3 regions of the Micrococcus sp. PSi08 genome follow, and region 1 is predicted to be linked to each of the others. Evidence: predicted binding sites of a transcription regulator. Region 1 holds the regulator's gene; each other region holds the start of a gene.

What was found. Region 1 encodes HrcA, which represses chaperone genes, less so after heat shock. Its sites were predicted from a motif close to TTNGCACTCGNNNNNNNCGAGTGCNAA; they were not measured.
Region 2: a site for HrcA is predicted at 8,387-8,413, ahead of groL (chaperonin GroEL). Genes of this name have one in related genera too.
Region 3: a site for HrcA is predicted at 8,996-9,022, ahead of groES (co-chaperone GroES). Genes of this name have one in related genera too.

The regions. Positions count from the first base shown of each region.
Region 1 is NZ_JBHNYP010000001.1:81,847-90,330, forward strand. Features, by position in the region: gene ACFI33_RS00380 (PhoH family protein) at 1-1,035, opposite strand, end outside; gene ACFI33_RS00385 (16S rRNA (uracil(1498)-N(3))-methyltransferase) at 1,076-1,837, opposite strand; gene dnaJ (molecular chaperone DnaJ) at 1,834-2,967, opposite strand; gene hrcA (heat-inducible transcriptional repressor HrcA) at 3,043-4,056, opposite strand; gene ACFI33_RS00400 (DUF3097 family protein) at 4,227-5,087, shown strand; gene ACFI33_RS00405 (DUF4870 domain-containing protein) at 5,182-5,601, shown strand; gene hemW (radical SAM family heme chaperone HemW) at 5,617-6,897, opposite strand; gene lepA (translation elongation factor 4) at 6,898-8,484, opposite strand, start outside.
Region 2 is NZ_JBHNYP010000039.1:2,703-13,695, forward strand. Features, by position in the region: gene ACFI33_RS11105 (DUF4032 domain-containing protein) at 1-928, opposite strand, end outside; gene ACFI33_RS11110 (DsbA family protein) at 1,036-1,908, shown strand; tRNA gene ACFI33_RS11115 (tRNA-Thr) at 2,029-2,105, shown strand; gene ACFI33_RS11120 (S8 family peptidase) at 2,381-3,832, shown strand; tRNA gene ACFI33_RS11125 (tRNA-Val) at 4,033-4,106, shown strand; gene ACFI33_RS11130 (threonine/serine exporter family protein) at 4,273-6,183, shown strand; gene ACFI33_RS11135 (uracil-DNA glycosylase) at 6,197-6,874, opposite strand; gene ACFI33_RS11140 (DUF3263 domain-containing protein) at 6,911-7,255, shown strand; gene ACFI33_RS11145 (LytR C-terminal domain-containing protein) at 7,259-8,227, shown strand; gene groL (chaperonin GroEL) at 8,547-10,187, shown strand; gene ACFI33_RS11155 (DUF4031 domain-containing protein) at 10,298-10,993, opposite strand, start outside.
Region 3 is NZ_JBHNYP010000002.1:59,833-70,825, forward strand. Features, by position in the region: gene ACFI33_RS01060 (SURF1 family protein) at 1-288, opposite strand, end outside; gene ACFI33_RS01065 (GuaB3 family IMP dehydrogenase-related protein) at 336-1,472, opposite strand; gene guaB (IMP dehydrogenase) at 1,565-3,109, opposite strand; gene ACFI33_RS01075 (dicarboxylate/amino acid:cation symporter) at 3,295-4,728, shown strand; gene ACFI33_RS01080 (BCCT family transporter) at 4,730-6,685, opposite strand; gene groL (chaperonin GroEL) at 6,807-8,414, opposite strand; gene groES (co-chaperone GroES) at 8,523-8,819, opposite strand; gene ACFI33_RS01095 (hypothetical protein) at 9,445-10,422, shown strand; gene ACFI33_RS01100 (iron ABC transporter ATP-binding protein) at 10,628-10,993, opposite strand, start outside.

The sequences.
Region 1 (8,484 bases):
CTCCGCGGGGCCGCGGGCGGCGTCGTAGGCGTCCACGATGGCGCTCACCAGCGAGTGCCGGACCACGTCCGAGGAGTCGAAGCGGACCATCTCCAGTCCCTCGATCCCCTCGAGCACCTCGACGGCTTGGGCCAGGCCGGACTGGGTGCCGCGCGGCAGGTCCACCTGCGAGGTGTCGCCCGTGACGACCATGCGCGCACCGAAGCCGAGGCGGGTCAGGAACATCTTCATCTGCTCGCCGGTGGTGTTCTGGGCCTCGTCGAGGATCACGAACGCGTCGTTCAGGGTGCGGCCGCGCATGTACGCCAGCGGGGCGACCTCGATGGTCCCGGCCTCCATCAGCCGCGGGATCGACTCGGGCTCGATCATGTCGTGCAGCGCGTCGTACAGGGGGCGCAGGTACGGGTCGATCTTCTCGGAGAGCCCGCCGGGCAGGAAGCCGAGCCGTTCGCCGGCCTCGACGGCCGGGCGGGTGAGGATGATCCGGTTGACCTCCTTGGCCTGCAGCGCCTGCACCGCCTTGGCCATCGCCAGGTAGGTCTTGCCGGTGCCGGCCGGGCCGATGCCGAAGACGACGGTGGAGCGGTCGATCGCCTCCACGTAGTCCTGCTGGTGCAGGGTCTTCGCGCGGATGCGGCGGCCCCGGCCCGAGAGGATCGAGTCCAGGTGCAGCTGACCCGCGCCGCGCCCGGTGGCGGCGTCGCGGACGTGGTGGACCACCTGGCCCATCACCTCGGGGGTGACGGCCTGGTCGCGGCGGGCGATCGAGCGCAGGTCCTCGACGACGCGCCGCACCGTGGCCACCTCGGCCACCGGCCCGGCCAGGTCCAGCCGCTGGTCGCGGACCGTGACGTCCACGGTGGGGAACACGCCGCCGAGGATCCGCAGCAGGGCGTCCTGCGGTCCGAGCGTGCGGACCATGAGGTCGGCGGACTCGAACGCCACCCCCTCGTGCGCGGTGGCGGGCGGGGTCGGGGTCGTGGGGGGCACGGTCACGATGGGGCGGATCACCTCGGGGTCGCGGGGGCGGGACATCCCGACCAGTCTAGGCGTCGGCGCGCCGTCCTGCCGGGGCTCACCAGCGGCCGAGCCGGTGCTGGAGCACGGCGAGGGCGGCGGGGCCGGCCGTGGAGGCGCGCAGCACGTGCGGGCCGAGCCGCACCGGCACGGCCCCCGCGGCCACGCAGGCCTCGAGCTCGGCCGGGCCGATCCCGCCCTCGGGGCCCACGACGACGGCGATCTCGACGGCCGCGGAGAGTCGCTCCGCCGGCACCGCGGACACCCCGTGCTCCGCGTCCTCGTGCAGCACGAGGACGAGCCGGCCGCCGTCGTCGTCCCAGGCCAGCCCGGCGACCGCCGTCCCGGAGACGTGGTCCCGGACCGCGGGCACCCGGGCGCGACGCGCCTGCTTGGCGGCCGCGCGGGCCGTGTCCGCCCACTTCTGGCGGGCCTTGGCGGCCTTGGGGCCCTTCCAGCGGACGATCGAGCGCTCCGCCTCCCAGGGCACCACGGCGTCCACGCCGAGCTCGACGGCGGCCTGGACCGCCATGAGGTCCCGGTCGCCCTTGGCGAGGGCCTGGACGAGCACGAGCGCCGGGGTGGGCGCCGGCTCCTCCGCCACCGCGTCCAGCCGCACGGACACCGCGTCCGGGGCGGCCGCGAGCACGGTGCCGTGGCCGAGCGTGCCCGACCCGTCGGCCAGGAGCACGGCCTCCCCGGGGGCCAGGCGCATGGCCGCGGCGGCGTGCCGGGCCTCGGCGCCGTCGAAGACGACCTCCGCGCCCGCGCTCGCGCCGGCCAGGGCGCCCGGCTCGAGGTGGAACAGGGGGGCGGTCACAGGTTCCTCAGGTTCTCCCGCAGCCGGGCGAACATGCCCTTGGCCTGGGGTGCGCCGTGCACGACCTCCTCGCCGCGCACCTCGGCCAGGCGCTCCAGGAGCTGGCGCTGCTCGTCGTCCAGGTCGGTGGGCGTGGTGACCACCACGTCCACCTTGAGGTCGCCACGGCCCTGCCCGCGCAGGCGACCGACGCCCAGGCCGTGGAGGACCTCGACGTGGCCGGACTGCACGCCCGGGTCCAGGCTGAGGGACTGCTTGCCGTCCAGGGTGTCCAGCGTGACGGTGGTGCCCAGGGCCGCGGCGGCCATGGGGACGGTCACGGTGGTGGCCAGGTGGTCGCCCTCGCGGCGGAAGGTCTCGTCCGGGCGGACCGCGATCTCCACGTAGAGGTCGCCGTTCGGGCCGCCGCCCGGGCCGGCCTCGCCGCGGCCGGCGAGGTGGATGCGGGTGCCGTCGTCCACGCCCGCGGGGATGCGCAGGGTCAGCGGCGTCCGGGTGCGGACGCGGCCCTGCCCGTCGCACTCGTGGCAGGGCGTCGGGATGACGGTGCCGAACCCCTGGCAGGCGGGGCAGGCCTCGGTGGCCATGACGGTGCCCAGCAGCGACCGCACGGGGCGCTGGATCATGCCGTGGCCATGGCAGGTCTGGCAGGTCTCCGGCTGGGTGCCGGGCTCGCAGCACGAGCCCTCGCACCGATCGCAGCGCACGGCCGTGTCCAGCTCGATCGTCTGCTCGCCGCCGAAGACGGCGTCGCGCAGGTCGATCCGCGCGGTCACCAGGGCGTCCTGGCCGCGGCGGGCGCGGCTGGCGGGGCCGCCGCGGCCGCCCTGGCCGGCGGCGTTCATGAAGGTCTCGAAGATGTCGGCGAAGCCCCCGAAGCCGCCCGCCCCGCCGAAGCCGCCCGGGAAGCCGGCCTGGCCGTTCTCGTTGCCCGTCGTGTCGTAGGCCCGGCGCCGGCCCTCGTCCGAGAGCACCTCGTAGGCGTGGGAGATGCGCTTGAACTGCTCGGCCGCCTCCGGGTCGGGGTTGACGTCCGGGTGGTGGGTGCGCGCGAGCTTGCGGTAGGCGCGGCGGATCTCCTCGGTGCTGGCGTCACGGCTGACGCCGAGCGTCTCGTAGTGGTCGGTCACGGTGGGGATTCCTCTCGGGGAGAGCGGGACGTGGGGCGATGCGGGACGGGGCCCGCCAGGACGCGTGGAGGCGCGTCAGGTGGTCAGGATGCGGGAGAGATAGCGGGCGATCGCCCGGACGGCGGCCATGGTGCCCGGGTAGTCCATCCGGGTCGGACCGATGACGCCGACCTTCGCCACGGCGCCGGGGCCGTAGGCGGCCGCGACCACCGAGGTGTCCGCGAGCGATCCGGCGTTCTCGGAGCCGATCCGCACGGACACCCCGTGGGCGTCCTGCTCCATCTCCGTGAGCAGGCGCAGCAGCACCACCTGCTCCTCAAGCGCCTCCAGGATCGGCCCGATGGACGCGCCGAAGTCCCCCGGGGAGCGGGCCAGGTTGGCGGTGCCGGCCAGGACGATGCGGTCCTGCCGGCCGGCCTCGAGCAGGTCGTGGACGGCCGCGGCCACGAGGGCGGCGGACTGCCGGTGCTCCGGGCGGACCCGGGTGACGACGTCGTCCACCACGGTGGCCGCCTGCACCGGACCGAGCCCCAGCAGGGCGTCCAGCAGGAGGCCGCGGAGCACGGACAGCTCCGCCTCGTCGACCGGACGGTCCAGCACGGCGTGCCGCTGGTCCACCCGCCCCGTGGACAGGATGAGGACCACGAGCACGCGCGTGGGCGCGAGGGAGACCAGTTCGAGGTGGCGGATCGTGGAGCCGTCCTCGTGGGGGAACTGCGCGACGGCGACCTGCTGGGTCAGCTGGGCCAGGAGGCGCACCGTGGACTCCATCATGTGCTCGGTGTCCGTCTCCGGGTCCAGCAGGGTCCGCACGGCCCGGCGCTCGGCCGGGGACAGCGGCTTCACCTCGGAGAGGCGGTCGACGAACACGCGGTAGCCCTTGTCCGTGGGGACGCGCCCGGCGGAGGTGTGCGGGGCCACGATGAGACCCTCCTCCTCGAGCGCAGCCATGTCGTTGCGCACGGTCGCGGAGGACACGCCCAGGGCGTGCCGTTCCACGAGCGCCTTGGAGCCCACGGGCTCGCGCAGCGCCACGTAGTCCTCCACGATCGCCTGGAGCACCTGCAGGCGGCGGGGCTGCTCCGACATCTCGGTCCTCCTCTGGTCCGTCGGGATCCGGGGCGACCCCGGAGGTGCCCCTGGCTGGCACTCCGGCGGGTCAAGTGCCAATGCTACCGTCCGACCCGGGGGACGACCCGACCGGCCCGCACGGCTTCGCTCACGGTGATCGCCCGCCCCCGTTGCTACCGTGCTCTCCCATGGACTGGAGCAGCTGGGGCCCCGCGGGCCACGACGACCTGACGCGCCGCCCCGCCCGGACCGTCCCCGATGTGCCCGCCACCCCCGGCACGGTGGTCGAGGACGTGGCCTCCGGGTTCACCGGGGCCGTGATCGGCATCGAGCGCTCCGGCGGCGTGCACGTGGTGGTCCTGGAGGACCGCCGCGGCGTGCGCCGCGGCTTCCCCCTCGGCGGCGGCTTCTGGATCGACGGCGAGCCCGTGACCCTGGTCCCCCCGACCGCCGCGGCCCCGGCGGCGCCGGCCCGCACCGCCTCCGGCTCGCGACGGGTCGAGGGGGCGCGGGCCCGCACTGCCCGCGCCTCTCGCATCTGGGTGGAGGGCGTGCACGACGCCGAGCTGGTGGAGAAGGTGTGGGGCGAGGACCTGCGCCTCGAGGGCATCGTCGTGGAGCCCCTGCACGGCGTGGACGACCTCGCCGGGGCGATCCGTGCGTTCGCCCCCGGTCCGCGGCGCCGGCTCGGGATCCTCGTGGACCATCTCGTCACCGGGTCCAAGGAGGAGCGCCTCGCGGCCGAGGCCATGCGGGTGCCGGGCGCCGCGGGCAACGTGCTCATCCTCGGTCACCCCTACGTGGACGTCTGGCAGGTCATCAAGCCCTCCGTCCTCGGCATCCCCGCGTGGCCCGTCGTGCCGAAGGGGCAGGACTGGAAGACGGGGATCCTGCGGGGACTGGGCTGGCCGCACGGGAGCAAGGAGGCCACGGGGCTGGGGTGGAAGCGGCTGCTCTCCCACGTCACCACGTACGCGGACCTCGAGCCGTCCCTGCTGGGCCGCGTGGAGGAGCTCATCGACTTCCTCACCGCCGCACCCGAGCACTGATCTCGGCGCGGCCCCCGCCCGCCCGCGCTATGCTGGCCCATGCCCTGCGCCCGGTCCCCGGCGCGCGGGTCCCGCGATCCAGGAGGAGCCCCTCGTGAACACCCGCGCGCAGCCCGACGCCGGCCGCACCGGCCACGGCCCGCCCGCCTGGCTCGTCTCGGCCGGCGGCCGCGGCGCCCCGCTCACGGCGAAGCAGGACCGTGACCGCGCGGCGCTGGCCCATCTCAGTCTGGCGTTCGGCGTGCTCGGCCCGCTGGTCGTGTGGCTGCTCTATCGCGACCGCGGCCCGTTCACCTCGCAGGAGTCGCGGGAGGCCCTGAACTTCTCCGGGCCGCCCACGCTCATCACGCTCCTGTTCTTCTTCCTGTCCCTGTTGCCGGTGGTCGGCCCGATCTTCGCGATCCTCGGCGCGCTCACGTGGGCCGCCATGGCGGTCTACGGCGTGATGGGCGCCTCGCACGTGTCCAAGGGCCGTCCGTTCCGGTACCCGTTCAACCTGCGCATCCTGCGCTGACCCGGGGTCGGCCGGTCAGAAGCCGGCCAGCGCCCGGACGATCGCGTCGTTGCGCAGCCGCCCCTCGAGCGTCGGGATGATGCGCCCGTCGACGGCGGCGCGCCCGTCCAGCAGGCCCGCGGCGATGAGTTCGGCGATCGCCCCGCGGATCCGCGCGGCCTCCCCCGGCGTCTCCGAGACGAGCTCCGCGGTCGGGAGCCCGCCCACCGTGCGCACCGCGAGCATGATGCGCTCGAGGCGCCGCGCGTCGGCGTCGGGCCGCTCGCGGCCCACGGCGGGGGTGACCCCCGTGGCCAGCCGCTGCGCGTAGGCGGCGGGGTGCTTGGCGTTCCAGAACCGGACGCCGGCGAGGTGCGAGTGCGCGCCCGGGCCGATCCCCCACCAGTCCTGGTCCTCCCAGTACGCCACGTTGTGCCGCGCGCGGTGGACCCCGGACCCCCGCGGATCCCGCGCCCAGTTGGACACCTCGTACCAGCGGTAGCCGGCGGCGCTGAGCAGCTCCTCGGCGAGCAGGTACTTGTCCGCCTGGTCGTCGGGGTCCACGTCCGCCACCTCGCCGCGGGCCACCTGGGCCCCGAGCTTGGTGCCCTCCTCCACGATCAGCGAGTACGCGCTCACGTGGTCCGGGGCCAGGACGACGGCGGCCTCGAGCGTGGCCCGCCAGTCGGCGAGGGACTCCCCCGCGGTCCCGTAGATCAGGTCCAGGGACACCTCCAGGCCGGCCTCGCGGGCCGCGGCGACGGCGGCGGGGACGGACTCGGGCCGATGGGTGCGCTCGAGCGTGGCGAGCACGTGCGGCACCGCGGACTGCATGCCCAGGGAGAGGCGGGTGAAGCCGCCGGCCGCGAGCTGGCGGGCGTACTCCGGGGTGATCGTGTCTGGGTTGGCCTCGGTGGTCACCTCCGCGCCGGGCGCGATCCCGAACCGGTCCACCGCCGCCTGGAGGATGCGCACGAGGTCCGCGGCCGGCAGGAGCGTGGGCGTGCCGCCGCCGAAGAACACCGTGTGCAGCGGGCGGGCGGGCACGTCCGAGGACGCGAGCACGTCCGCGGCGAAGTCCAGCTCCGCGACCGCCGACTCCCAGTAGTCGCCGCGACCCGCGCCGGGGCCGAAGTCGACGGCCGTGTACGTGTTGAAGTCGCAGTAGCCGCAGCGCACCGTGCAGAACGGCACGTGGACGTACAGGCTGAAGGTGCGCGCCGCGCCGTCGCGGGCGGCCGCGCGCACCCGCCGCCCGACGTCGGCCGGCAGCCGGCCGTCGTCGGGGACGGGCTCGCCGAGGGGCAGGGCGGGCACTTACTTCTTCGCCGCCTGGTCGGCGCCGGCGCCGTCAGAGGACAGGGCGGCGATGAAGGCCTCCTGCGGGACCTCCACCCGGCCGACCATCTTCATGCGCTTCTTGCCCTCCTTCTGCTTCTCGAGCAGCTTGCGCTTGCGGGAGATGTCGCCGCCGTAGCACTTGGAGAGCACGTCCTTGCGGATCGCGCGGATGTTCTCGCGGGCGATGATGCGCGAGCCGATGGCGGCCTGGATCGGCACCTCGTACTGCTGGCGCGGGATCAGCTCCTTGAGCTTGCCCGTCATCATCACGCCGTACGCGTAGGCGTTGTCCCTGTGGGTGATCGAGGAGAACGCGTCCACCTGTTCGCCCTGGAGCAGGATGTCCACCTTGACGAGGTCGGCGACCTGGTCGCCGTCGGCCTTCCAGTCCAGCGAGGCGTACCCCTTGGTGCGGGACTTGAGCTGGTCGAAGAAGTCGAACACGATCTCGGCCAGCGGGATCCAGTAGCGGATCTCCACGCGTTCCTCGGAGAGGTAGTCCATGCCCTTGAGATTGCCGCGCTTGGCCTGGCACAGCTCCATGACGGCGCCGATGAACTCGGCCGGCACGATGATCGTGGCCGAGGCCATGGGCTCGCGCACCTCGAGGATCTTGCCCTCGGGGAACTCGGAGGGGTTGGTCACGGTGACGACCTCACGGTCCTCCCGGGTGACCTCGTAGACCACGTTGGGCGCGGTGGAGATGAGGTCGAGGTCGAACTCGCGCTCGAGGCGCTCGCGCACGATCTCCAGATGCAGCAGACCGAGGAAGCCGACGCGGAAGCCGAAGCCCAGCGCGACCGAGGTCTCCGGCTCGTAGACGAGCGCGGCGTCGTTGAGCTTGAGCTTGTCCAGGGCGTCACGCAGCACGGGATAGTCCGAGCCGTCGATGGGGTACAGACCCGAGAACACCATGGGCTTGGGGTCCTCGTAGCCACCCAGGGACTGCTCCGCCGGGTGGGCGTGGTTGGTGACCGTGTCGCCCACCTTGGACTGACGCACGTCCTTCACGCCGGTGATGAGGTAGCCCACCTCGCCCGCGGCCAGGCCCTTGGTGGGCACGGGCTCCGGGGAGGAGACGCCGATCTCGAGGAGCTCGTAGGTGGTGCCCGTGGACATCATGCGGACCTTCTCCCGTGGGGAGAGCCGGCCGTCCACGACGCGCACGTACGTGACGACGCCCCGGTAGGTGTCGTACACGGAGTCGAAGATCATCGCGCGGGCCGGGGCGTCCGCGTCCCCCTCCGGGCCGGGGATGGCGCGGACCACGCGGTCCAGCAGCTCCTCGACGCCGACGCCCGTCTTGCCGGAGACGCGCAGCACGTCCTCGGGCTCGCAGCCGATCAGGGAGGCCAGCTCGGCCGCGTAGCGGTCCGGATCCGCGGCGGGCAGGTCGATCTTGTTGAGCACGGGGATGATCTCCAGCTCGTGCTCCATGGCGAGGTAGAGGTTCGCCAGGGTCTGGGCCTCGATGCCCTGGGCGGCGTCCACCAGCAGGATCGCGCCCTCGCACGCGGCCAGCGAGCGGGAGACCTCATAGGTGAAGTCCACGTGCCCGGGGGT
Region 2 (10,993 bases), on a different contig from region 1:
GGGTCAGCCGACGGCGGTGGTAGCCCGCGTGGATCTCGACGGGTCGGGCGATCATCATCCCGGGGGCGTCGGCGGCGCGCAGTGAGTACTCGGCCAGCTCGAACCCGAGCTCCTGCAGGCGGCGGACGCGGCGGTCCAGGCGCCACGGCTCGGCGCGGGGGAACAGCAGAGGCTCGGTCAGCTCGTCCCACAGCCGTCGGTAGGACGCCACGAGCAGGTCCGGCGTGGTGACGGGGTCCACCTCCGGGTCCAGCAGCCCGCTGGCCTGCAGGTCCAGCAGCTCACCGCCCACGTTCACGGCGGCCACGTCCAGGTCGTGCTCGCGCTGGCCGGTGGACAGCCGCTCCCGCAGCTCGCCGGTCTCGGCGTCCACCAGGTGAGCGGCGAACCCGCCCGCGTCCCGCCGGAACAGGACGTTGGACAGGGAGACGTCACCCCAGAAGAACCCCTCGAGGTGCAGTTCCACGAGCAGCGTCGCCAGCGCGTCCATGAGCCGCACGAGGGTGCGGCGCTCGAGGCGCTCCGAGAACACGGCGCGGTACGGCAGGGAGAAGCGCAGGTGCCTGGTCACGAGGGCGGCGGGCAGGGGCGTGCCGTCGTCCTCCGTGCGTCCGGTGACCACGGCCACCGGCACCACCGACGGCGCCGGGCTCCGCTCGAGCCGGCGCAGCAGCCGGTACTCGTGGAACGCGAGTTCTTCAGTGGTCTCCTTCACCGCCACGATGCCCCCGCCCATCCGGGCGAAGCGCACCACGTGACGGGAGATGCCCCGCGGCAGGGCCGCCAGCACCTCACGCGGCCACATCTCGAGGGGGAGCGCCCAGGGCAGGGCGAGCAGAGACGTCGCCGGGTCCTCGGTCGCGTCCCCCGACGGGGCGCCCGTGATGGTCAGTCGATCGACGGGGGAGGGGGTCTCGGCGGTGTCCATGGTCACGATCCTTTCAGACAGGGCCGCTATGCTCGCCTGGCGCGGCGCGCCCGCTGCCCGCCGGCTCCGGTGCTCGACCCGGACCGACTGCCCCACGAGGAGGACCCTTGGCCCGGAACACGTCAGGCTCGCACACCTCGGCGACGGACGCTCGTGCGCGTGCCCGCCAGATCCAGGAGGAGCAGCGCAGGAAGGACAGTCGCCGCCGCACCGGCGTCATCTGGGGCTCGGTCCTCGCGGTGGTGCTCGTGATCGGCCTCGTCGTCGCGTTCGTGCTCAACCGCAACGGCGACGACGCCGCCACCGCCGGCCCCATCCCCGCCGTGGCGAACGAGGAGGGCGGCATCGAGTTGACCTCGGCCACGGCCCTGGCGGAGGGCGCGGGAGAACGCGAGGTCGACCCCTCGACGATCGAGGTGCCGAAGCAGGCCGCGAGCTCTCAGCCCGAGACCCTGCCGAACACCGAGGCCCGTGGTGATGGTGAGCCGACGCGGATCGTGCTCTACGAGGACTTCAACTGCGTGCACTGCGCGGACTTCGAGTCCACCAACGGGGACCAGATCGAGCAGTGGCTCGAGCAGGGCGAGGTCACGGTCGAGTACCGGATGGTGGACTACCTGAGCGCCCCGAACAACCAGAACTACTCGGCCCGCGCCGCCAACGCCGCGTACTGTGTGGCGGACCAGAAGCCCGAGGCCTACAACGGCTTCGTGTCCGCCCTGTTCGCCGCCTACGACGAGCACCAGGGCAAGGGCCTGGACAACGCGGCGATCACGCAGCTCGCGCAGGAGCACGGCGCGGACATCGCCTCCTGCGTCGAGGACGGCACGTTCCGCTCCGCGGTCGAGCACACCACCCGCCAGGCGCGCGTCGCCGGCGTGGCCGGCACCCCCACCGTGTTCGTGGACGGGAAGAACTGGGCCCTCGACGGCGAGGACAAGACCTTCATCGAATGGGCGGGCGCCAAGATCGCCGGCTGACCCGGCTGACCCGTCGCCGAGGTCCGCGGGGCGTCCCCACGCAGGGGGCGCCCCGCGCCGTCCGCCCGGGCCTTGTACGCTGGGAGGGTCGGCCGCGGCGCCCCCGGGCGCCGGCCGCAGGCCTCCTTAGCTCAGCTGGCCAGAGCAGCTGCCTTGTAAACAGCAGGTCGCCGGTTCGAATCCGGCAGGGGGCTCCACCCCACCGCGGGCCCGACGGCGCCGCGCACCTCCGCCGGGAGGGCGCGGCGCCGTCGTCGTGTCCGGCGCGGGCCGACGCTGGGGTGCCGCTGTGCGCGCCCCGACCATCCGCCCGGCCCGGCTGGCGGAACCGCGAGAGATGCCTCGACCATCCGCCAGACTTCGGCCCGCGGCCTCGCCGTGACGGAATCGTGACCCTACCGTGAGCTCAGTCACCCTGGCCCGAGCCCCTCGGGCGCCCGCATCCGGTGACCCAGAACTCCGAGGAGATCCCGTGCAGTCCTCCACACCCCGCAGCACCCGCCGCCGCATCGGCGCCCTCGTGGCCGGCGCCGTCCTCGCCGGCGGGACCCTGACCTCGTCCCCCGCGCTCGCGGCCCCCTCCGGCGGCGCCCCCGCCGCACCCGCAGCCAGCCCGACCGCCGCCTCACCCCTGGCGGCGGCGCAGGCCGAGGACCCGAACGCCGACGGCTACGACTCCTTCATCGTCACCTACAAGGAGACCGCCGCCAATGCCCACGCGAAGGGCCGCGCGAACGCCTGGGGCAAGGCCGCGAAGGAGGCCGGAGTCTCCGTGAAGGAGCTGCGTGAGACCGCGCTCGGCTCCCGCGTGATCACGGCGGACCGCAAGCTGGATCAGGCCGAGTCCGCGAAGTTCATGGCCGACCTGAAGGCCTCCGGGGCGGTCGAGGCCGTGGAGCCGGACGCCATCCTCACCGCCACCGGCCTGAGCCCCGTGGACGCCCTCTACTCGCAGCAGTGGGGCTTCACCGGCAGCCACGGCATGCGGGTCCCCGGGGCGTGGGATCGCACGACGGGCTCCGGTGCGACCGTGGCCGTCATCGACACCGGCATCACCTCCCACCCGGATCTCGACCGCAACGTCGTGCCCGGCTACGACTTCATCTCCGACAGCGCGGCGGCGCGCGACGGCGGTGGCCGCGACTCCAATCCGCGTGACGAGGGCGACTGGTACGCCGCCGGCGAGTGCGGCACCGCCGGTGCCTCCGACTCCTCGTGGCACGGCACCCACGTGGCGGGCACCGTCGCGGCCGTGGCCGACTCCCAGGGCGTCGTCGGTGTGGCGCCGAACGCGAAGGTCCAGCCGATCCGCGTGCTCGGCAAGTGCGGCGGCTCGCTGTCCGACATCGCCGACGCGGTCGTGTGGGCTGCCGGCGGCACGGTGGCGGGCGTGCCGGCCAACCCGAACCCGGCGGACGTCATCAACATGTCCCTCGGTGGCTCCGGCATGTGCGGCACCACCTACCAGAACGCGATCAACGCGGCCGTCTCCCGCGGCGTGCCCGTCGTCGTGGCCGCGGGCAACGAGAACCAGCCCGCCGCCAATGTGCGCCCGGCCAACTGCCAGAACACCGTCGTGGTGGCCGCCTCCACCTCGCAGGGCGCCCGCGCCTCGTTCTCGAACTACGGCTCCGCCGTGGACGTGACCGCTCCGGGGGCGAACATCATCTCGACCGTGAACAACGGCGCCACCACCCCGACGACGGCCGGCCACGCCGCCTACAACGGCACCTCGATGGCCACCCCGCACGTCGCGGGCCTGGCCGCCCTGCTGCTGGCCGAGCAGCCGAGCCTCACCCCGGCCCAGGTCGAGTCCACCCTCACGTCCACGGCCCGGTCCATGCCGGTGACCTGCTACGCAGGCTGCGGCGCCGGTCTGGCGGACGCCACCAGGGCGGTCTCCTCCCTCGGCGGCAGCTCCTGACCGGGGCCCGCTCCGGGCGCCGGGGCCTCGTTGGTCGCCCAGGGCGGTTTCGAGCCCGGCGCCACGCTGACCGACGCCTGACGTGCTCGTCGGCTCTCGACGGCCGCTCCGCCGTGCGCGGGGCGGCCGTCGCCCGGGTGGACAGGCGACGCCGCCTGAGGTATCGTTCTTCGAGTTGTCACCCCCATGGGGCGACGCCCGGATCTTTAGCTCAGTTGGTTAGAGCGTTCGCTTCACACGCGAGAGGTCGCTGGTTCGAGTCCAGTAAGATCCACCGCAGCAGGGCCCTCCTCCGGGAGGGCCCTTTCGCATCCCCGGGCCGCGGTGCCGAAGGCCCCGGCGGGGGAGGTGTCGGCGTGGTTGGATGGACGCGTCGGCGGGGCTCGGCCCACCGCCGTGGCGCGTCCAGCGCCCGCATACGGAAGGAGAGGGTGAGCCGCATGGAGCAGGAGGGCACCCAGGAGCCGGCGCGGTTCGACCCCCGCATCGCGGAGCCCCCGGCCGTCCCCACGCTCATCCCCGTGCTGCGCCCGGCCGGCGCCGAGGACGCCGCCGCTGTCGGCGACCTCGCGATCGACCCGGAGGACCCCGGCCTGCTCGACCTCGACCCGGCGGAGTCGGCCCACCCGGCCGCGGCCGCGGTCGCCGTCGAGCCGACGGAGCCGCTGCCGCCCGTGGTCCGCCCCGCCGCCGCCGATCCGGAGCCGGAGCCGGAGGAGCCGGCAGAGCCGGAGGCGGAGACGCTGCCGGAACCGGCCGCGGACGCGCCCCTGACCGAGCCGCCGCTGTCCGAGCAGGTGCCCACCTCCGTCCTGGCCCCCGCGGACGCCGACGGCGCCCTGCCCGCTCCGGACGTGATCCCCGCGCCGGACATCACCGTCCCGGACCCGGTGGTCCCCGTGGGCCCGCCCGAGAAGCGCGGGCGTCGGCGGGGCCGGCGCTCCCGTGAGGTCTTCGTCGAGAACCTGCCGACGCAGGCGCTCGTGCTGGCCGACCGCCCGCACTCCTCGCCGTATGGGCGCCGCATGCGCTCCACGCTGCAGCAGCGTCGCGCGGAGGCGCAGGCCCTCGAGGCCCGCACCACCCTGGACTTCGCGCTCAAGCTGGGCGAGACGATGTTCAGCTTCGGCGCGGCCTCGCTGGACGTGGAGACCTCGATCATCGTGGCCACGCAGGCCTACGGGATCCTCGAGACCGAGGTGGACCTGACCAACCAGTCCATCTCCCTGAACTACGCGCCCGACTCCTCACGCGGCGAGGCCCCGTTCACCCTCCAGCGGGTGGTCCGCTCGTCCTCGGTGAACTTCGAGGGGCTCGTGGCCGTCCACCGGCTCGTCGAGGAGATCGCCGCGGGCGAGGTGGACCGGGCCGAGGCCCAGCGCCGGCTCGTGGAGATCCGGCATCAGCCCAAGCCGTTCCCCGCCGTCTTCGAGGTCCTCTTCTCCGGCGTGTTCGTGGCCTGCTTCGTGCCGTTCATCGGCGGGACCTGGACGGGCGCGGCCCTGGGCATGGTCTCCACCTGGCTGGTCTTCTGGCTCAAGGTCCAGGCGGACAAGGCGCGCTTCCCGGAGATCTTCTCCACGATGTTCGGGGCGATCACGGCCACGGTGATCGCGCTGATGGCCCACGCCCTCGACCTGCCGGTCAACCCGGCGCTGGTGATCGCCGGCGGCATCATGATGCTCCTGCCCACGGCGAGGTTCGTCACCGCGGTGCAGGACGCCATCCACGGCTTCCCGGTGACCGCCGCGGGCCGCTTCCTCTCCGCGCTGCTCGTGTTCGCCGGCGTGATGGCCGGGATCATGATCGCCGTGGGCATAGGGGATCTCCTGGGATTCGAACAGCTGGACCTGGCCGAGGCGGGGACGCTGAGCTATCCGCCGCTGCTGCTGCTGGGCCTCGTGATGGCCGCGGGCATGGCGGACGCGGTGGTGGAGCAGTCGCGGTGGCCGCAGATCCTGGCCTGCGGTCTCGTGTCCGGGGCCGGCTTCGGCGCGTACCTGGCCGCGCAGCAGGTCGGGGTCAGCGACCGGCTGGTGCCCGCGGTCGCCGCGGCGGCGGTCGGGTTCCTCGGCCGCCTGGTGGCCCAGCGGCTCGCAGCCCCGGCGCTCGTGATCGTCCTGCCGTCCATGCTGTTCCTGCTTCCCGGACTCACCATGTTCCGGTCCGTCTACGGGTTCACCGTGGAGACCGGGGCCACGCTGCTGGGCGTCGAGGGACTGTTCAACGCCGCGGTCATCGTCGTGGCGATCGCGGCCGGCGTCGCCTTCGGCAACACCCTGGCCAAGCCGATCACCGACCGGATGGGCACGCTGCTGCCCACCGAGCTCGTGATGCACCAGCGCGGCTGACCGGCGGCCCGGCTCAGTCGGGCAGGCGCCAGTCCACCGGGGCCGCGCCGGCCGCCTCGAGGAGCCGGTTCACCCGGCTGAACGGCCGGGAGCCGAAGAACCCGCGGTGGGCGCTCAGGGGCGAGGGATGCGGGGACTCCACGACGCCGGCCCCCGCCGCCGTCAGCAGCGGCGCCATGCGCCGCGCGTCGGCTCCCCACAGCAGCCCCACGAGCGGGGTGCCGCGCGCGCAGAGGGCCCGCACCGCGGCCTCCGTGATCTGCTCCCAGCCGAGGCCGCGGTGGCTGCCGGGTGCGCCGGCCCGCACGCTGAGGGCGCGGTTCAGCAGCAGCACGCCCTGGTCCGTCCACGCGGAGAGGTCGCCGTGGGCGGGCGGGGTGATGCCGAGGTCGTCGTGCAGCTCCCGGTGGATGTTGGCCAGGGAGCGGGGCAGCGGCCTCACGTGGCGGTCCACCGCGAAGCTCAGGCCGATCGGATGGCCCGGCGTCGGGTAGGGGTCCTGGCCCAGCACGAGGACGCGGACGTCCGCGAACGACTGGCGGAACGCCCGCAGGATGTGCTCCGGTGCGGGCAGCACCTGCTCTCCGCCCGCCCGGCGGGCCCGCAGCCGCTCGCCGACCTGCTCGAACGCGGCGGCCTGCGGGGCGAGGGCCGCCTCCCAGCCCGGATCCAGGGGCGCGATGAACTCCATGCCCCGAGGGTAGACCGGGTGGGTACAGTGGCCGCCATGTCCCACCCCACGCCCGTCTCGCCCGATCCGGCCCCGGACGAGGGTGCCCGCGCGCGGGCGCGGCGGGACGAGCTGACGGACCTGGAGCGTGCGGTCCTGGACCTGGAGGCCGCCACCTGGCGGTACGGCGGGGCCAAGGACCACGCCGTCCGTGAGCGTCTGGGGCTGTCTCCGACCGCCTATTATCAGGTGTTGAACGGATTGCTGGACCGTGAGGCCGCCCTGGCCTACCGACCCCTGCTGGTCACGCGGCTGCTGCGCAAGCGCGGCACCCGCAGCCGGGCCCGGAGGGGGCCCGCGGATCCGGCGCCGTCCACGCCCGCTTCCCGCCAGGAGAACTGACCCATGGCCTACCAGCCCGACCGCTTCGACGAGGTCCCCGAGTACACGGACCAGCGCGGCGCGCACCGCGAGTCCTTCGCCGTCGCCGGCGCGACCGCCACGGGCGGGGGTCGCCGCCTGAGCCCGCTGCTCTGGGTGGCCGGCCTCGTCCTGCTCGCCGGCCTGTTCGTGGGCGTCGTCCTGCCGTGGCTCACCGGCGACCGCTCCGAGCCCGTCGCCGCCGAGAGCTCGACGACGGCCCCGGCTGCCGCGCCGTCGACGTCGGCGTCGTCCGTGTCCTCCTCGGCGTCCTCCGCGTCGGCGTCGACTGCGTCCGCGACCGAGTCCGCCACCCCGTCCGAGGACGCGGCGGAGGCGTCCCGTTCCGCGGCCGCGGCCGAGTCCTCGCGGGCGGCGCAGGAGGCGGCTGCCGCCGAGGCCGCCGAGTCGTCCCAGGCTGCCGCGTCGTCCCGGGCCGCCGCGGAGGCACAGGCGGCGGAGGCCTCGCGTTCCGAAGCCGCCGCGCAGTCCGCCGAGGCGTCTCGGTCGGCGGCCGCCCAGGCGGCGGAGTCCTCGCACGCCGCCGCGTCCCGTTCGGCCGCCGAGGCGTCCCGTTCCGCCGCCGCGGCGGAGGCCTCGCGCTCGCAGGCCGCGGCCGCGTCGAGCTCCCGTGCGGCCGCACAGTCCGCAGCCGCGTCGAGCTCTCGTGCGGCCGCACAGTCCTCGGCCGTGCGCGGCACCCACGTCACCGTGTACAACGCGACCCGCTCCCAGGGACTCGCCGCCTCCTACGCGCAGCGGCTCAGGAGCGCCGGCTACACCTCGGTGGACGCGAAGAACTGGAGCGGCTACGGCATCCAGTCCTCCACCGTCCTGTACAACGGCTCGGCCAACAAGGCCGCCGCCGAGGCGGTCGGCAAGGAGCTCGGCTTCCCGGTCATGCAGACCCCGAACCTGCAGGTGAACGGCGTCGCGGTGGTCGTCACCGGCTGATCCGCCCGTCGCGCGGCCGTGCCGGCCGCGCACCGCTCACGGCCCCCGGCGGGGCGCCTCCCGAGGCGTGCTGCCGGGGGCCGTCCGCCGTCCGCGGAAGGGCTGGCTCCCGCACCGCGGACCCTTTGCACTCTCCCGGTGCGAGTGCTCATAATGGGGTTAGCACTCCGAAGGCGCGACTGCCAGCCGTACCCCGGTCGGCCCGGCGCCGTGGAGGAGGACCTGTCCACCGGTGAGGCCCCCAGGGGCCGTCCGTCGCGGGCACCGGCGCGGGTCAGCCACCAGCAGTAGGAAGCCGACGTCCAGAAAGGACCTGCACATGGCCAAGACCATCGCATTCGACGAAGAGGCCCGCCGCGGCCTGGAGAAGGGTCTGAACACCCTGGCCGACGCCGTGAAGGTGACCCTCGGCCCCCGCGGCCGCAACGTGGTGCTGGAGAAGAAGTGGGGCGCCCCCACCATCACCAACGACGGCGTCTCCATCGCCAAGGAGATCGAGCTCGAGGACCCGTACGAGAAGATCGGCGCGGAGCTCGTCAAGGAGGTCGCCAAGAAGACCGACGACGTCGCCGGCGACGGCACCACCACCGCCACCGTGCTGGCCCAGGCGCTGGTCCGCGAAGGCCTGCGCAACGTGGCTGCGGGCGCCGACCCGCTGTCCCTGAAGCGCGGCATCGAGAAGGCCGTGGAGGCCGTCACCTCCGAGCTGCTCTCCGCCGCCCGCGAGATCGAGACCAAGGACCAGATCGCGGCCACCGCCTCGATCTCCGCCGCGGACAAGCAGATCGGCTCCCTCATCGCCGAGGCCCTGGACAAGGTCGGCAAGGAGGGCGTCATCACCGTCGAGGAGTCCAACACCTTCGGCCTCGAGCTCGAGCTCACCGAGGGCATGCGCTTCGACAAGGGCTACATCTCCGGTTACTTCGTGACCGACGCGGACCGCCAGGAGGCCGTCCTCGAGGATCCCTACATCCTCATCGTCAACTCGAAGATCTCCTCCGTGAAGGACATGGTGGCGATCCTCGAGAAGGTCATGCAGTCGGGCAAGCCGCTGCTGATCATCGCCGAAGACGTCGAGGGCGAGGCCCTGGCCACCCTCGTGGTCAACAAGATCCGCGGCACCTTCAAGTCCGTGGCCGTGAAGGCCCCGGGCTTCGGTGACCGCCGCAAGGCCATGCTCGCCGACATCGCCATCCTCACCGGCGGCCAGGTCATCTCCTCCGAGGTGGGCCTGTCCCTGGAGAACGCGACCCTCGACCTGCTGGGCACCGCCCGCAAGGTGGTCGTCACCAAGGACGAGACCACCATCGTGGAGGGTGGCGGCGACGCCGAGCAGATCGCCGGCCGCGTGGCCCAGATCCGCTCCGAGATCGAGAACACCGACTCGGACTACGATCGCGAGAAGCTGCAGGAGCGCCTCGCCAAGCTGGCCGGCGGCGTGGCCGTCATCAAGGCCGGCGCGGCCACCGAGGTGGAGCTCAAGGAGCGCAAGCACCGCATCGAGGACGCCGTGCGCAACGCCAAGGCCGCCGTGGAGGAGGGCATCGTCGCCGGCGGCGGCGTGGCCCTGATCCAGGCCGGCGCCAAGGCGTTCGGCGGCCTGCAGCTCGAGGGCGACGAGGCCACCGGCGCGAACATCGTGAAGGTCGCCATCGAGGCCCCGCTGAAGCAGATCGCCTTCAACGCCGGCCTGGAGCCCGGCGTCGTGGCGGACAAGGTCAAGACCCTCGACGACGGCCACGGCCTGAACGCCGCCACCGGCGAGTACGAGGACCTGCTGGCCGCCGGCATCAACGACCCGGTGAAGGTGACCCGCTCGGCCCTGCAGAACGCCGCGTCCATCGCGGGCCTGTTCCTGACCACCGAGGCCGTCGTCGCGGACAAGCCCGAGAAGGCCGCCGCCGGCGCCGAGGGCATGGACCCGATGGGCGGCATGGGCGGCATGGGCGGCATGATGTGATCAGCCGCTGAGCCGGCCCGGCCCGTTCGGGCGCCCAGCCTGCGAGGCCCGTCTCCCCGTCCGGGGAGGCGGGCCTCGCCGCGTCCGGGGCCAGCACCGGGGCGCCCCGCTCAGGCCGACAGCGCGGCTCGTTCCGCCGCCAGGTTGCGGCGGGCGGCGGCCTCCCAGCGTGCTCGGCCGGGCGCGGTCCGATACAGCCGCCCGGCGTCCAGCAGGGCGTCCAGCACCGCGCCGCGACCGCGGGCCCAGTCCGCGTCGGACACGTGCGCGTAGTCCCGCCGCACCGCGGCCACGTAGCGGGCGTAGGCCTCGGGGGAGCGGCCGAGGACCTCGAGGTCCGCGTCCGAGAGCACCGCCCCGGCCGCGTCGTGCGGGGCGGGGTCGTGGGCGGCGGTGAGCAGCACGAGGCGTGCCACCTCGTCGACGACGTCGGCCGGCACGGCCAGCCGCGGATCGGTGAGCACGTCCCGGGCCAGGGCGGCCGAGTCCGCCTCGTCCTGGCCGGCGGGCGCGGTGGGGTCCCCGGCGTAGACGGCGTCGTGGAACCACGCGGCCAGGCGGACCGCACGCGGATCCGGCCCGGTCTCCGCCCCCGCCCGCTCGAGCAGGTCCACGGACTCGAGCACCGCGAGCAGGTGGGCCGGGTCGTGGTAGTGCCGATGCGGCTCCGCCCAGCGGGCCAGCAGGTCGCGTCCCGCCGTCGTCACCGCATCCGGGCTCGCCGCCGTGCCCTCGAACAGCCGCGCCCAGCGCCGGGCGAGGACGACGTCCCGCTTCTCGGCGCGGCTCCGGGCGGGCACGCGCAG
Region 3 (10,993 bases), on a different contig from region 1:
GTAGCCGTCGCGGCCGTTCAGCAGGCGCGGGCCGACCAGGACGTCCGTGCCGGGCACGAACTCCCCCTCGACCGTGACCACCTGGTCGGCCTGCGAGCCCAGCAGGGCCTCGTAGGGGCGCACGTGCTCCAGGAACGGCACGGCGTTCTCGGTCTGGGTGCGCGGCGGCGGCGCATTCGTCTCCGCGGACTCGAACTGCCACTTGGACAGCGCCACGAAGACCGCGGCCGCCACGAGGGCCAGCACCAGGGTGGCCAGCCAGACGGGCTTGAGGGCGGTGCGCAGCACGCCGTATCAACTCTTCCGGTCGGGGTGCCGCCACGCGGCGGCGGGGATCAGACGGTCTGGGTGGGGGTCACGAGGACCTCCACCTTCTGGAAGTCCTTGAGCTCGGTGTAGCCGCAGGTGGCCATGGCACGCTTCAGACCGCCCATCAGGTTGGACGTGCCGTCCGCGTGGCGGCCGGGCCCCCACAGGACCTCCTCGAGCGGAGCCACCTGGCCCACGTGGGTGCGGTGCCCGCGCGGCAGCTCCGGGTGGACGGCCTCGAGGCCCCAGTGCCAGCCGCCGCCGGGGGCGTCGGTGGCGCGGGCCAGGGCGGCGCCCAGGACGACCGCGTCCGCGCCCATGGCGATCGCCTTGACGATCTCCCCCGAGGTGGAGACGCCGCCGTCGGCGATCACGTGCACGTAGCGGCCGCCGGACTCGTCCATGTAGTCGCGGCGCGCCTCGGCGATGTCCGAGATGGCCGTGGCCATCGGCACACGGATGCCCATGGCGCGGCGCGTGGTGGTGGACGCGCCGCCGCCGAAGCCGACGAGCACGCCGGCCGCGCCGGTGCGCATCAGGTGCAGGGCCGGCGTGTAGCCGGCCGCCCCGCCCACGATCACGGGCACGTCCAGCTCGTAGATGAACTGCTTGAGGTCCAGCGGCTCCTGGGTGGAGGAGACGTGCTCGGCCGAGACGGTGGTGCCGCGGATGACGAACAGGTCCACGCCCGCCGCCACGACGGTGCGGTAGAACTCCTGCGTGTTCTGCGGGGTCAGCGAGCCCGCGACGACGACGCCGGCCTCGCGGATCTGTGCGAGGCGCTCGGTGATCAGATCGGGGCGGATGGGGGCCGCGTAGGCCTCCTGCAGCATGCGGGTGGCCTCGGTCCCGGCCGGGCCGGCCTCGAGGGCGGCGATCTCCTCGAGCAGCGGGCGCGGGTCCTCGTGGCGGGTCCACAGGCCCTCGAGGTTGAGGACGCCGAGACCGCCCAGCCGCCCCATCGCGATGGCGGTCTCCGGGCTCATCACGGAGTCCATGGGCGCACCGATCACGGGCATGTCGAACGTGTAGGCGTCGATGCGCCACGTGAGGCTGACGTCCTGGGGATCCCGGGTGCGCCGCGCAGGCACCACGGACACGTCGTCGAGGGAGAAGGCCCGGCGGCCGCGCTTGCCGCGGCCGATCTCAATCTGGTTCGTCACCGGGCCAGCCTAGCCCAGGCGCCACGGGGGTGGCGCCGACCGTGTCGTCGGCGCCGCCCCCGTCCGGGGCTCCCCCGGACCCGACGTGCGGGTCAGCGCGAACGGTAGTTCGGGGCCTCGACGGTCATCATGATGTCGTGCGGATGGGACTCCTTCAGGCCCGCCGCGGTGATGCGCACGAAGCGGCCGTTCTCCTTGAGATCGGCCACCGTGGACGCGCCCGTGTAGAACATCGTCTGGCGCAGGCCGCCCACGAGCTGGTGGACCACCGAGGCGACCGGGCCCCGGAAGGGCACCTGGCCCTCGATGCCCTCGGGGATCAGCTTGTCCTCGTCCGGCACGTCCGCCTGGAAGTAGCGGTCCTTTGAGAAGGAGCGCGTGCCGTTGCGGGTCTGCATGGCGCCCAGGGAGCCCATGCCGCGGTAGGTCTTGAACTGCTTGCCCTGGTAGAACACGAGGTCGCCCGGGGACTCGGCGGTGCCCGCCAGCAGGGAGCCGAGCATCACCGAGTCGGCGCCGGCCACGAGGGCCTTGCCGATGTCACCGGAGTGCTGCAGGCCGCCGTCGGCGATCAGCGGGACGCCCGCGGGGCGCGTGGCCTTGGCCGCCTCGTAGATGGCGGTGATCTGCGGGACGCCGACGCCGGCCACCACACGGGTCGTGCAGATCGAGCCCGGGCCCACGCCCACCTTCACGGCGTCCGCGCCGGCGTCGACGATCGCCTTGGCGCCCGCGTAGGTCGCAGCCTGACCGCCGATGACGTCGACGTGCGCGGCCGCCTTCTCCTTCTTCAGGCGCGCGATCATGTCCAGCACGCCGTGCGTGTGGCCGTTCGCGGTGTCCACCACGAGGGCGTCCACGCCCGCCTCGACGAGCGCCATGGCGCGCTCCCAGCCGTCGCCGAAGAAGCCGACGGCGCCGCCGACGCGCAGGCGGCCCTCGTCGTCCTTCGCGGCGTCCGGGTACTGCTCCGCCTTGTCGAAGTCCTTGATGGTGATCAGGCCGGTCAGGCGGCCCGCATCGTCCACGAGCGGCAACTTCTCCACGCGGTTCTGGGAGAACAGGCGGATCGTCTCGGCGCGCGAGACGCCCTCCTGCGCGGTGACCAGCGGCATGCGGGTCATGGCGGTGTCCACCGTGCGGGTGGCCCACTCCTCGCGCGGGATGAAGCGGGTGTCGCGGTTGGTGATGATGCCCAGCAACGTCATGTCCTCGGCCACCACCGGCAGGCCCGAGACGCGGTACTGGGCGCACAGCTCGTCCAGGTCCGCGAGCGTGGCGTCGGGGCCGATGGTCACGGGGTCCTTGATCATCCCCGACTCGGAGCGCTTCACGGTGTCCACGTGGCGGGCCTGGTCCTCGATGGACAGGTTGCGGTGGATGATGCCCATGCCGCCCTGGCGGGCCATGGCGATGGCCAGCGGGGCCTCGGTCACGGTGTCCATCGCCGCGGAGACGATGGGGATGTTCAAGCGGATGTTGCGGGTCAGCCGGGTGCCCGGGTCCGCGTCCGCGGGGATCACGTCGGTGGCGTTGGGCAGCAGCAGGACGTCGTCATAGGTGAGGCCGAAGAAGCCGAAGGGATCCGAGGAGGAGTGGACGGGCTCGGGGCTGGGACCGGTGCTGGTGATGGTCACGAAGGGGCCTTTCGGGACGGGTGTTTCCGCGATTCTATGCCCGGGGGCCAAACCGGCGACCCGGGTGCGGGCCACGTCACAGGACCCCCGCGCTGGGCCACGCGGGGGCGAGACGGACGTCACCACCACGTCACATGGCGCAATCCGTTTCGGCGTCGTGGTAATGGACCGCCTAACCTCCCCGGATGAGCACCGCACAGTCCTCCCCCGCACCGGCGCCCCGACGTCGGCTCCCCGCCTGGACGTCGAATTTCGGCTGGCAGATCGCCGCCGCCCTCGTCCTCGGCCTCGTCCTGGGCCTGATCGCCCGCGCGACGGGGCACACCTCCGAGCACCCGACCTGGCTCGGCGAGACGCTGGCCACCGTCGGCAGCATCTACATCAGCCTGCTGAAGGCCGCGGTCGTCCCGCTGGTCTTCTTCGCCGTCGTCGCCTCCATCGCCAACCTGGCCCAGGTGACCAACGCGGCCCGCCTGGCCGCCAAGACCCTGCTGTGGTTCGCCATCACGAGCCTGATCGCGGTGCTCATCGGCCTCGCCGTCGGCGTCGTGCTGCAGCCGGGCGTGGGCACCGGCCAGACCGCGCCGGCGTCGTACCAGGCCAAGGACGTCGGCTGGCTCGACTTCCTGACCTCCCTGGTGCCGGCGAACTTCCTCGGCCTGACCGTCAAGACCACGGCGGGCGAGGACGGTGCGCTGGCCTCCTCCCCCACGTTCAACGTGCTCCAGATCCTCGTGATCGCGATCGTCGTGGGCGTGGCCGCGCTCAAGGTCGGCGCGAAGGCCGCCCCGTTCCTCACGTTCTCCCGCTCGGTGCTCGCGATCATCCAGAAGCTGCTGTGGTGGATCATCCGCCTGGCACCGATCGGCACCATCGGCCTGCTGGGCAACGCCGTGGCCTCGTACGGCTGGTCCACGATGGGCACGCTGGCCAAGTTCGTGGTGGCGGTCTACGTGGGCCTGGCCCTCGTGATGCTCGTGGTGTACCCGCTGCTGGCGCGCCTGCACGGGCTCTCCGTCAAGCAGTTCTTCACCGGCGTGTGGCCGGCGTTCCAGCTCGGCTTCGTCTCCCGCTCCTCCCTCGGCACGCTGCCCGTCACCCAGCGGGTGGCCGAGCGCAACTTCGGCGTGCCCACCGGCTACGCCTCCTTCGCCGTCCCGCTGGGCGCCACCACCAAGATGGACGGCTGCGCCGCGATCTACCCGGCCGTGGCCGCCGTGTTCATCGCCCAGTTCTACGGGATCGAGATGAGCCTGAGCCAGTACGCCCTCGTGGCGCTCGTGTCCGTGCTGGGCTCGGCCGCGACCGCCGGCACCACCGGCGCCACCGTGATGCTCACGCTCACGCTGTCCACCGCCGGGCTGCCCCTCGAGGGCATGGCCCTGCTCCTGGCCGTCGACCCGATCGTGGACATGGGCCGCACCGCCCTCAACGTGTCCGGCCAGGCCCTCATCCCCGCCCTCGTGGCCTCCCAGGAGGGCATCCTCGACCGGGACCGCTACGACGCCCCGCGCGGCGACATCTTCGGCGAGGACGAGGAGGAGATCGTCGAGGCCCGCGCCCACGCGACCGCCGACTCCCGCGCCGAGCTCGTCGGCTCCCCGACGCCGCGCGCCTGAGTCAGCGACCGGACGGGCCTGCTCCGGCGGGCCCGTCCGGGCCGTCCCCGTCCCCCTCGTCCAGGTACTCGCCCAGCACGTAGTCGTAGTCCACGGGGTTCCCGTCCTCGTCCGTGCGGCGGTACCAGTCGGTGATCTCGGCGGCGGTGGAGTCGAACCCCTCGCCGGCCGCGTACCAGCTGCCCGGTGGGGTGCGCTCCACCGTGAACGCGAAGTCGTCCCCGTACTCCACCAGGCCCCGCACCGTCGCCTTCTCGACGGCGGCCCTCTGGTACCGGTCACGGATCGCGAAGGGGTCGTTGGCCAGTTCGCGCTGGAGCGCGACCGCCATGAGGACGAGCACCACGGTGAACGGCAGCGCCGTGATGGTGATGAGGTTCTGCAGGCCGGTGAGCGCGGTGTCGCCGCCGGTCAGCAGCATCACGACGGCGATGCCCGCCATGCACAGTGCCCAGAACACCGTGATCATGCGGCGTGGGGCCGGGTCGCCGCGCTGCGAGAGCTGCGAGTTCACGATCGAGGCGGAGTCCGCCGTCGTGATGAAGAAGACCGCCAGCATGACGATCACGACCGGGGCCACCAGCCCGCCGCCGGGCAGCTGGTCCAGGACCACCCAGAAGATCTCCGCCGGCGCAGGCAGCGAGGCGGCCGTGCCGTCCGGCGCCAAGGAGCCCCGGGTCCGCTGCAGCCAGATGGTGGTGCCGCCGATGATCGTGAACGCGCCCACGATCACCGCGGCCGGGATGAACAGGGCGCCGAGGACGTACTGGCGGATGGTCCGGCCCTTCGAGATCTTCGCCATGAACACGCCCACGAACGGGGCCCAGCTGACCCACCACGCCCAGTAGAAGATCGTCCAGTTGGAGAGGAACTCCTGCATGTCCTCCCCCTCGGCCATCGAGGCGCCGAGGGCGTCCGGGGCGGAGGAGACGTAGTCCATCAGGACGCCGGGCACGATGTTCAGCAGGAACGCCGTCGGGCCGACGACGAAGAAGAACAGCGCCAGGCCGAGGGCGAGCAGCATGTTGATGTTGGACAGCCACCGGATGCCGCGGGCCACACCGGACACCGCCGAGACGATGGTGCCGATCGTGAGCACCACGATGATCCCCAGCGCCACCGTGTTCCCCGGCGCCGACCACCCCGAGACGATCTCCACGCCGCGGCCGATCTGCAGGGCGCCGATGCCCAGCGAGGCCGCCGTGCCGAACAATGTGGCGATGATCGCGAGCCCGTCGATCAGGCGCGCGCCGACCGAGTCGCTGCGCGGGGAGTCGCCGAACAGCGGCGCGATGATCGAGCTCATCAGCGGCACCCGGCCCCGGCGGTAGGACACGTAGCCGACCGACAGGCCGACGATCGCGTAGATCGCCCACGCGTTCACGCCCCAGTGCAGCGCGGCCTGGGCCAGCGCGCCCGTCACCGCCTCCTCGCTCCCCGCCTCGTACGCCCCCGGGCGCGGGGCCAGGTAGTAGGTCAGCGGCTCGTACGGGCCGAAGAAGATGATGCCGATGCCGATGCCGGCCGCGAAGAGCATGGCCGACCAGCTCGCCGTGGAGTACTCGGGCTTCTCCCCGTCCAGGCCCAGCGGGATCTCGCCGTACCGGGAGAACGCCAGGACCAGCAGGAACACCACCATCCCGATGGCCAGCAGGACGAACAGCCAGCCGGCGTGGACCATCACCCAGTCGAGGGCCGCGCTCGAGACGGCCAGCACGGCGTCCGGCTGCAGCACACCCCACACCACGAAGCCGACCACCAGCAGGCCGACGACGGCGAGGATCACCCGGTCCACGCCGTAGCGCACCCGGCGGTCCTCCACGGACACGCCCGGCACGAGGGCCGGGTGGATGCCGTGCGGATAGGAGAACTCGCGGACGAAGCGGCGCAGCCGTGGCCGGGCCGGGGTCCGGGTCGTGTGGGACCCGGTGGGACGGGGCGGCGTGGGTGTGTCCATGGGCACACCATAGAGGGCACCCCGGACGGCCGGCGTCTCCCGCCCGGACGACGACGGCCCCTCACCCGGGCGGGTGAGGGGCCGTCGTCGACAGCCGGCCGTGTCAGGGCCGACTCAGGGGTCAGTGCTGGTGGCCGGCCTCGTCCTCGTCGGCGGGCTTGTCCGCCACGAGGGTCTCGGTGGTCAGCACGAGGGCCGCGATGGAGGTGGCGTTGGCCAGCGCGGAGCGCGTCACCTTGACCGGGTCGATCACGCCGTCGGCGATCAGGTCGCCGTAGACGCCGGTCTTCGCGTTGAAGCCGTGGTTCGGCTCCAGCTCGGCGACCTTGGAGACCACCACGTAGCCGTCCTCGCCCGCGTTCTGGGCGATCCAGCGCAGCGGCTGCTTCAGGGCCTTGCGGACGATGTCCACGCCCACGGCGGCGTCACCGGTCAGGGCCTGGACGTCGGCGTCGGTGTCGAGCACGGTCAGCGCGTTGATGAGCGCGGTGCCGCCGCCGGCCACGATGCCCTCCTCGAGGGCGGCGCGGGTCGAGGACACGGCGTCCTCGATGCGGTGCTTGCGCTCCTTGAGCTCCACCTCGGTGGCGGCGCCCACGCGGATCACGCCGATGCCGCCGGAGAGCTTGGCGAGACGCTCCTGGAGCTTCTCGCGGTCCCAGTCGGAGTCGGTCGCGGCGGCCTCGGCCTTGATCTGGGCGATCCGGGCCTCGACGTCCTCGGGCGCACCGCCGCCGTCGACGATGGTGGTCTCGTCCTTGGTGACGGTGATGCGGCGGGCGGAGCCGAGCACGTCCAGGTCGGCCTGCTCGAGCTTCATGCCGAGGTCCGGGGAGACGACCTGGGCGCCGGTGAGGATCGCGATGTCCTGCATCATGGCCTTGCGGCGGTCGCCGAAGCCCGGAGCCTTGACGGCCACGACGTTCAGGGTGCCGCGGATCTTGTTGACCACGAGGGTGGACAGGGCCTCGCCCTCGATGTCCTCGGCGATCACGAACAGCGGCTTGTTGGCCTGCACGACCTTCTCCAGCAGGGGCAGCAGCTCCTGCACGTTGGAGATCTTGCCCGAGTTGATCAGGACGTAGGCGTCCTCGAGCACGGCCTCCTGACGCTCGGCGTCGGTGACCATGTACGGGGACAGGAAGCCCTTGTCGAACTGCATGCCCTCGGTGACGTCCAGCTCGGTGGAGGTCGTGGAGGACTCCTCGATGGTGATGACGCCGTCGGTGCCGACCGTGTCGAACGCGCGGGCCAGCAGCTCGCCGACCTCGTCGTTCTGGGCCGAGATGGCGGCCACGTGGGCCACCTCCTTGCCCTCGACCGGGCGGGCGTTCTCCTGCAGGCGCTGCTCGACGGCGGCCACGGCCACCTCGATGCCCCTCTTGACCTCGCCCGGCGCGGCGCCGGCGGCGACCTGGCGCATGCCCTCGTTCACGAGCGCCTGGGCCAGCACGGTGGCGGTGGTGGTGCCGTCGCCTGCGATGTCGTTGGTCTTGGTGGCGACCTCCTTGGCGAGCTGGGCGCCCATGTTCTCGTACGGGTCCTCCAGCTCCACCTCACGGGCGATCGTGACGCCGTCGTTGGTGATGGTGGGGGCGCCCCACGCCTTGTCGAGCACCACATTGCGGCCCTTGGGGCCGAGGGTGACCTTGACGGTGTCGGCGAGCTTGTCGATGCCGGCCTGGAGGGCGCGGCGTGCGTCGTCGTTGAAAGCCAGCTGCTTGGCCATGACGGACGCTCCTTTCGTTCAGGGAGTCAGGGGGTGCGGAGACGCGAGGGGCCCGGGGCGCGCGCACCGGTGCGGTGCGTGCCGCTCACCGGGCCCGTCGCGGTGGGGTCACTTGGTGACGACGGCCAGCACGTCGCGGGCGGAGAGCACCAGGTACTCCTCGCCGCCGACCTTGACCTCGGTGCCGCCGTACTTGGAGTACAGCACCACGTCACCCTCGGCGACGTCGACCGGCACGCGGTTGCCGTTCTCGGCGACCCGGCCCGGGCCCACGGCCACGACCTGGCCCTCCTGCGGCTTCTCCTTGGCGGTGTCCGGGATCACGAGGCCCGACGCGGTGGTCTGCTCGGCCTCCAGGGGGCGGACAACGATGCGATCCTCGAGGGGCTTGATGGAGACAGACATGCTGCACACTCCTTCTTCGTCGACGTGCGGCTCCGGCGGGCTCGCCGGTCCGCTGATGCTGTGGTCTGCGGGTGCGCCACGGGCGTCAGACCCTCCGTCGTCGCGGTGCCGGACGGTCCACCTCGGGCATTGGCACCAGGTACCCCCGGGTGCCAGCCCCGATTCTACTCCGGGTTTTGGCACTCCTTCAACATGAGTGCCAGCCGTGTCCCCGCCGTCCGCCGAGGGCGGAGGTCGGTGGCACGATGCGGTGGGGCGGCGGGCCGGGCGGGTTCCGGGCCCGGGGGCACACGGAGTGGTCACGACTGCGGCCGGGATCCTGTCCCTCCCCCACTCCCCACCCTGCCCCCCGCCACCCTCCGTGGGCAGAAACCGCACCCCCGCCCATCGCGTGGGCAGCATCCGCAGGTTTTCGATCTCCGTGGGCAGAAGCGCCCTCTCTTCCGCCCACGGATGTTGCGTGGGCGGAACTCCTCGCAGTTCTGCCCACCGAGCCATGACGACGTCGTCCCGACGGGACAACCGGCCGTCGCCGAGTCCTGCACAGCCGGCCCACCCCGCGCCGTTGTGCACAGACACGCGGCCCGCCCGGCCGCCGTCGGACCGACCGCGTCAGGGTCGACCCATGCCCTTCGCTCCCGACCTCCCCCTCGTCCCCGTCTTCACCACCCGCGACGTGCTCGAACGCGGTCTACCGCCCAGCCGGGTGCGGCGGTCCGACGTCCTCCGCCTCGCCCGCGGCATCCACCGTCGCCGTGACATGCCGCTGCGCACCTGGGAGTCGGCTGGGCTCCCGCCGCCGCACCACGGGGTCGGCCTCGACCTGCTGACCGCCCTCCTGCGGTCCCGTCCCGACGCCGTCCTCTCCCACGAGACGGCGGCGCACCTCCACGGCCTCCCGCTTCCCCCGGGCGGGGCCACGCGACGCGCCGCCGTCGAGATCACGTTGCACCGCGGCACCGCACGGGCGCGGATCCCCGGCGTCATGGAGCACCGCAGACCCCTGCCCGCCGGCCACGTCACCTCCGTGCTCGGGCTACGGGTGACGACGCCGGAACGGACCTGGCTCGATCTGTGCTCGATCGGCCACCCCTGGGACGAGGCATCCCTCGTGTCGGCGGGTGACCACCTGGTCCGTCACCCCTGGTCTCCGCGCGGCCGGCGGCCTCCCATCACCACGGTCACCGCGCTGCACGAGGCGATGCGGCCGCTCGGGCGGTTCGTCGGAAGACCGCGGGCGACGGCGGCGCTCGAGCGCGTACGGGTGGGTGCCGACTCGCCGCAGGAGACCCGGCTGAGGCTGGCGCTCGTCGAGGCGGGGCTGGGCGAGCCGGCTCTGCAGCACGTGTTCGACCCCGGGCGGCGGGACGCCCCCGAGGCCGATCTGTGGTTCGAGGACTGCCGGCTCGTCCTCCAGTACGACGGCGAGGTGCACCGGAGTGCCGAGCAACACGCCCGGGACGCCCGGCGAGACCAGTACTACGCGGAGCGTGGGCAGATGACCCTGCACGTCACGGGCCGGGACGTCGGCGAGGGATACGCGCGGGTGATCGAGGCCGTCCTCAGACGACGGGCACAGGTCTCGAACGGCTGGGATGCATGACGTCGTCGTCGCGTATGGCCCTGCCGTCCATGCGCAGGGGTTCCGTGGGCAGAAGCGAGGGTGCTTCTGCCCACGGAACCTGGAAACACGCGGGTTCTGCCCCCGGAAGGCGAGACCCGGCGGGTTCTGCCCACGGAACGCTCGCGTCGGCCGGGCACCCGACCCCCGCCCGGACCGACCCGGGCCGGCCTCACCGTCGCCCCGCTCAGTAGTACACGGCCAGCGGCCCGTGCGGTCCGTCCACCACGCTGCAGGGGGTCTTGAAGATCCGCTCCAGCACCTCAGGGCGCAGGATCTCGGCCGGGGTGCCGGTCTCCACCACCTGGCCGTCGCCCATGGCCACGATCCGGTCGGCGTAGTGGGCGGCGAAGTTGATGTCGTGCAGCACGATCACCACGGTCCGGCCCAGCTCGTCGGCCGCCCGACGCAGCTGCTGCATCATCTGCACCGAGTGCTGCATGTCCAGGTTGTTCAGCGGCTCGTCCAGCAGCACGTACTCGGTGTTCTGCGCCAGCACCATCGCCACGTACGCCCGCTGCCGCTGGCCGCCCGAGAGCTGGTCGAGGTACCG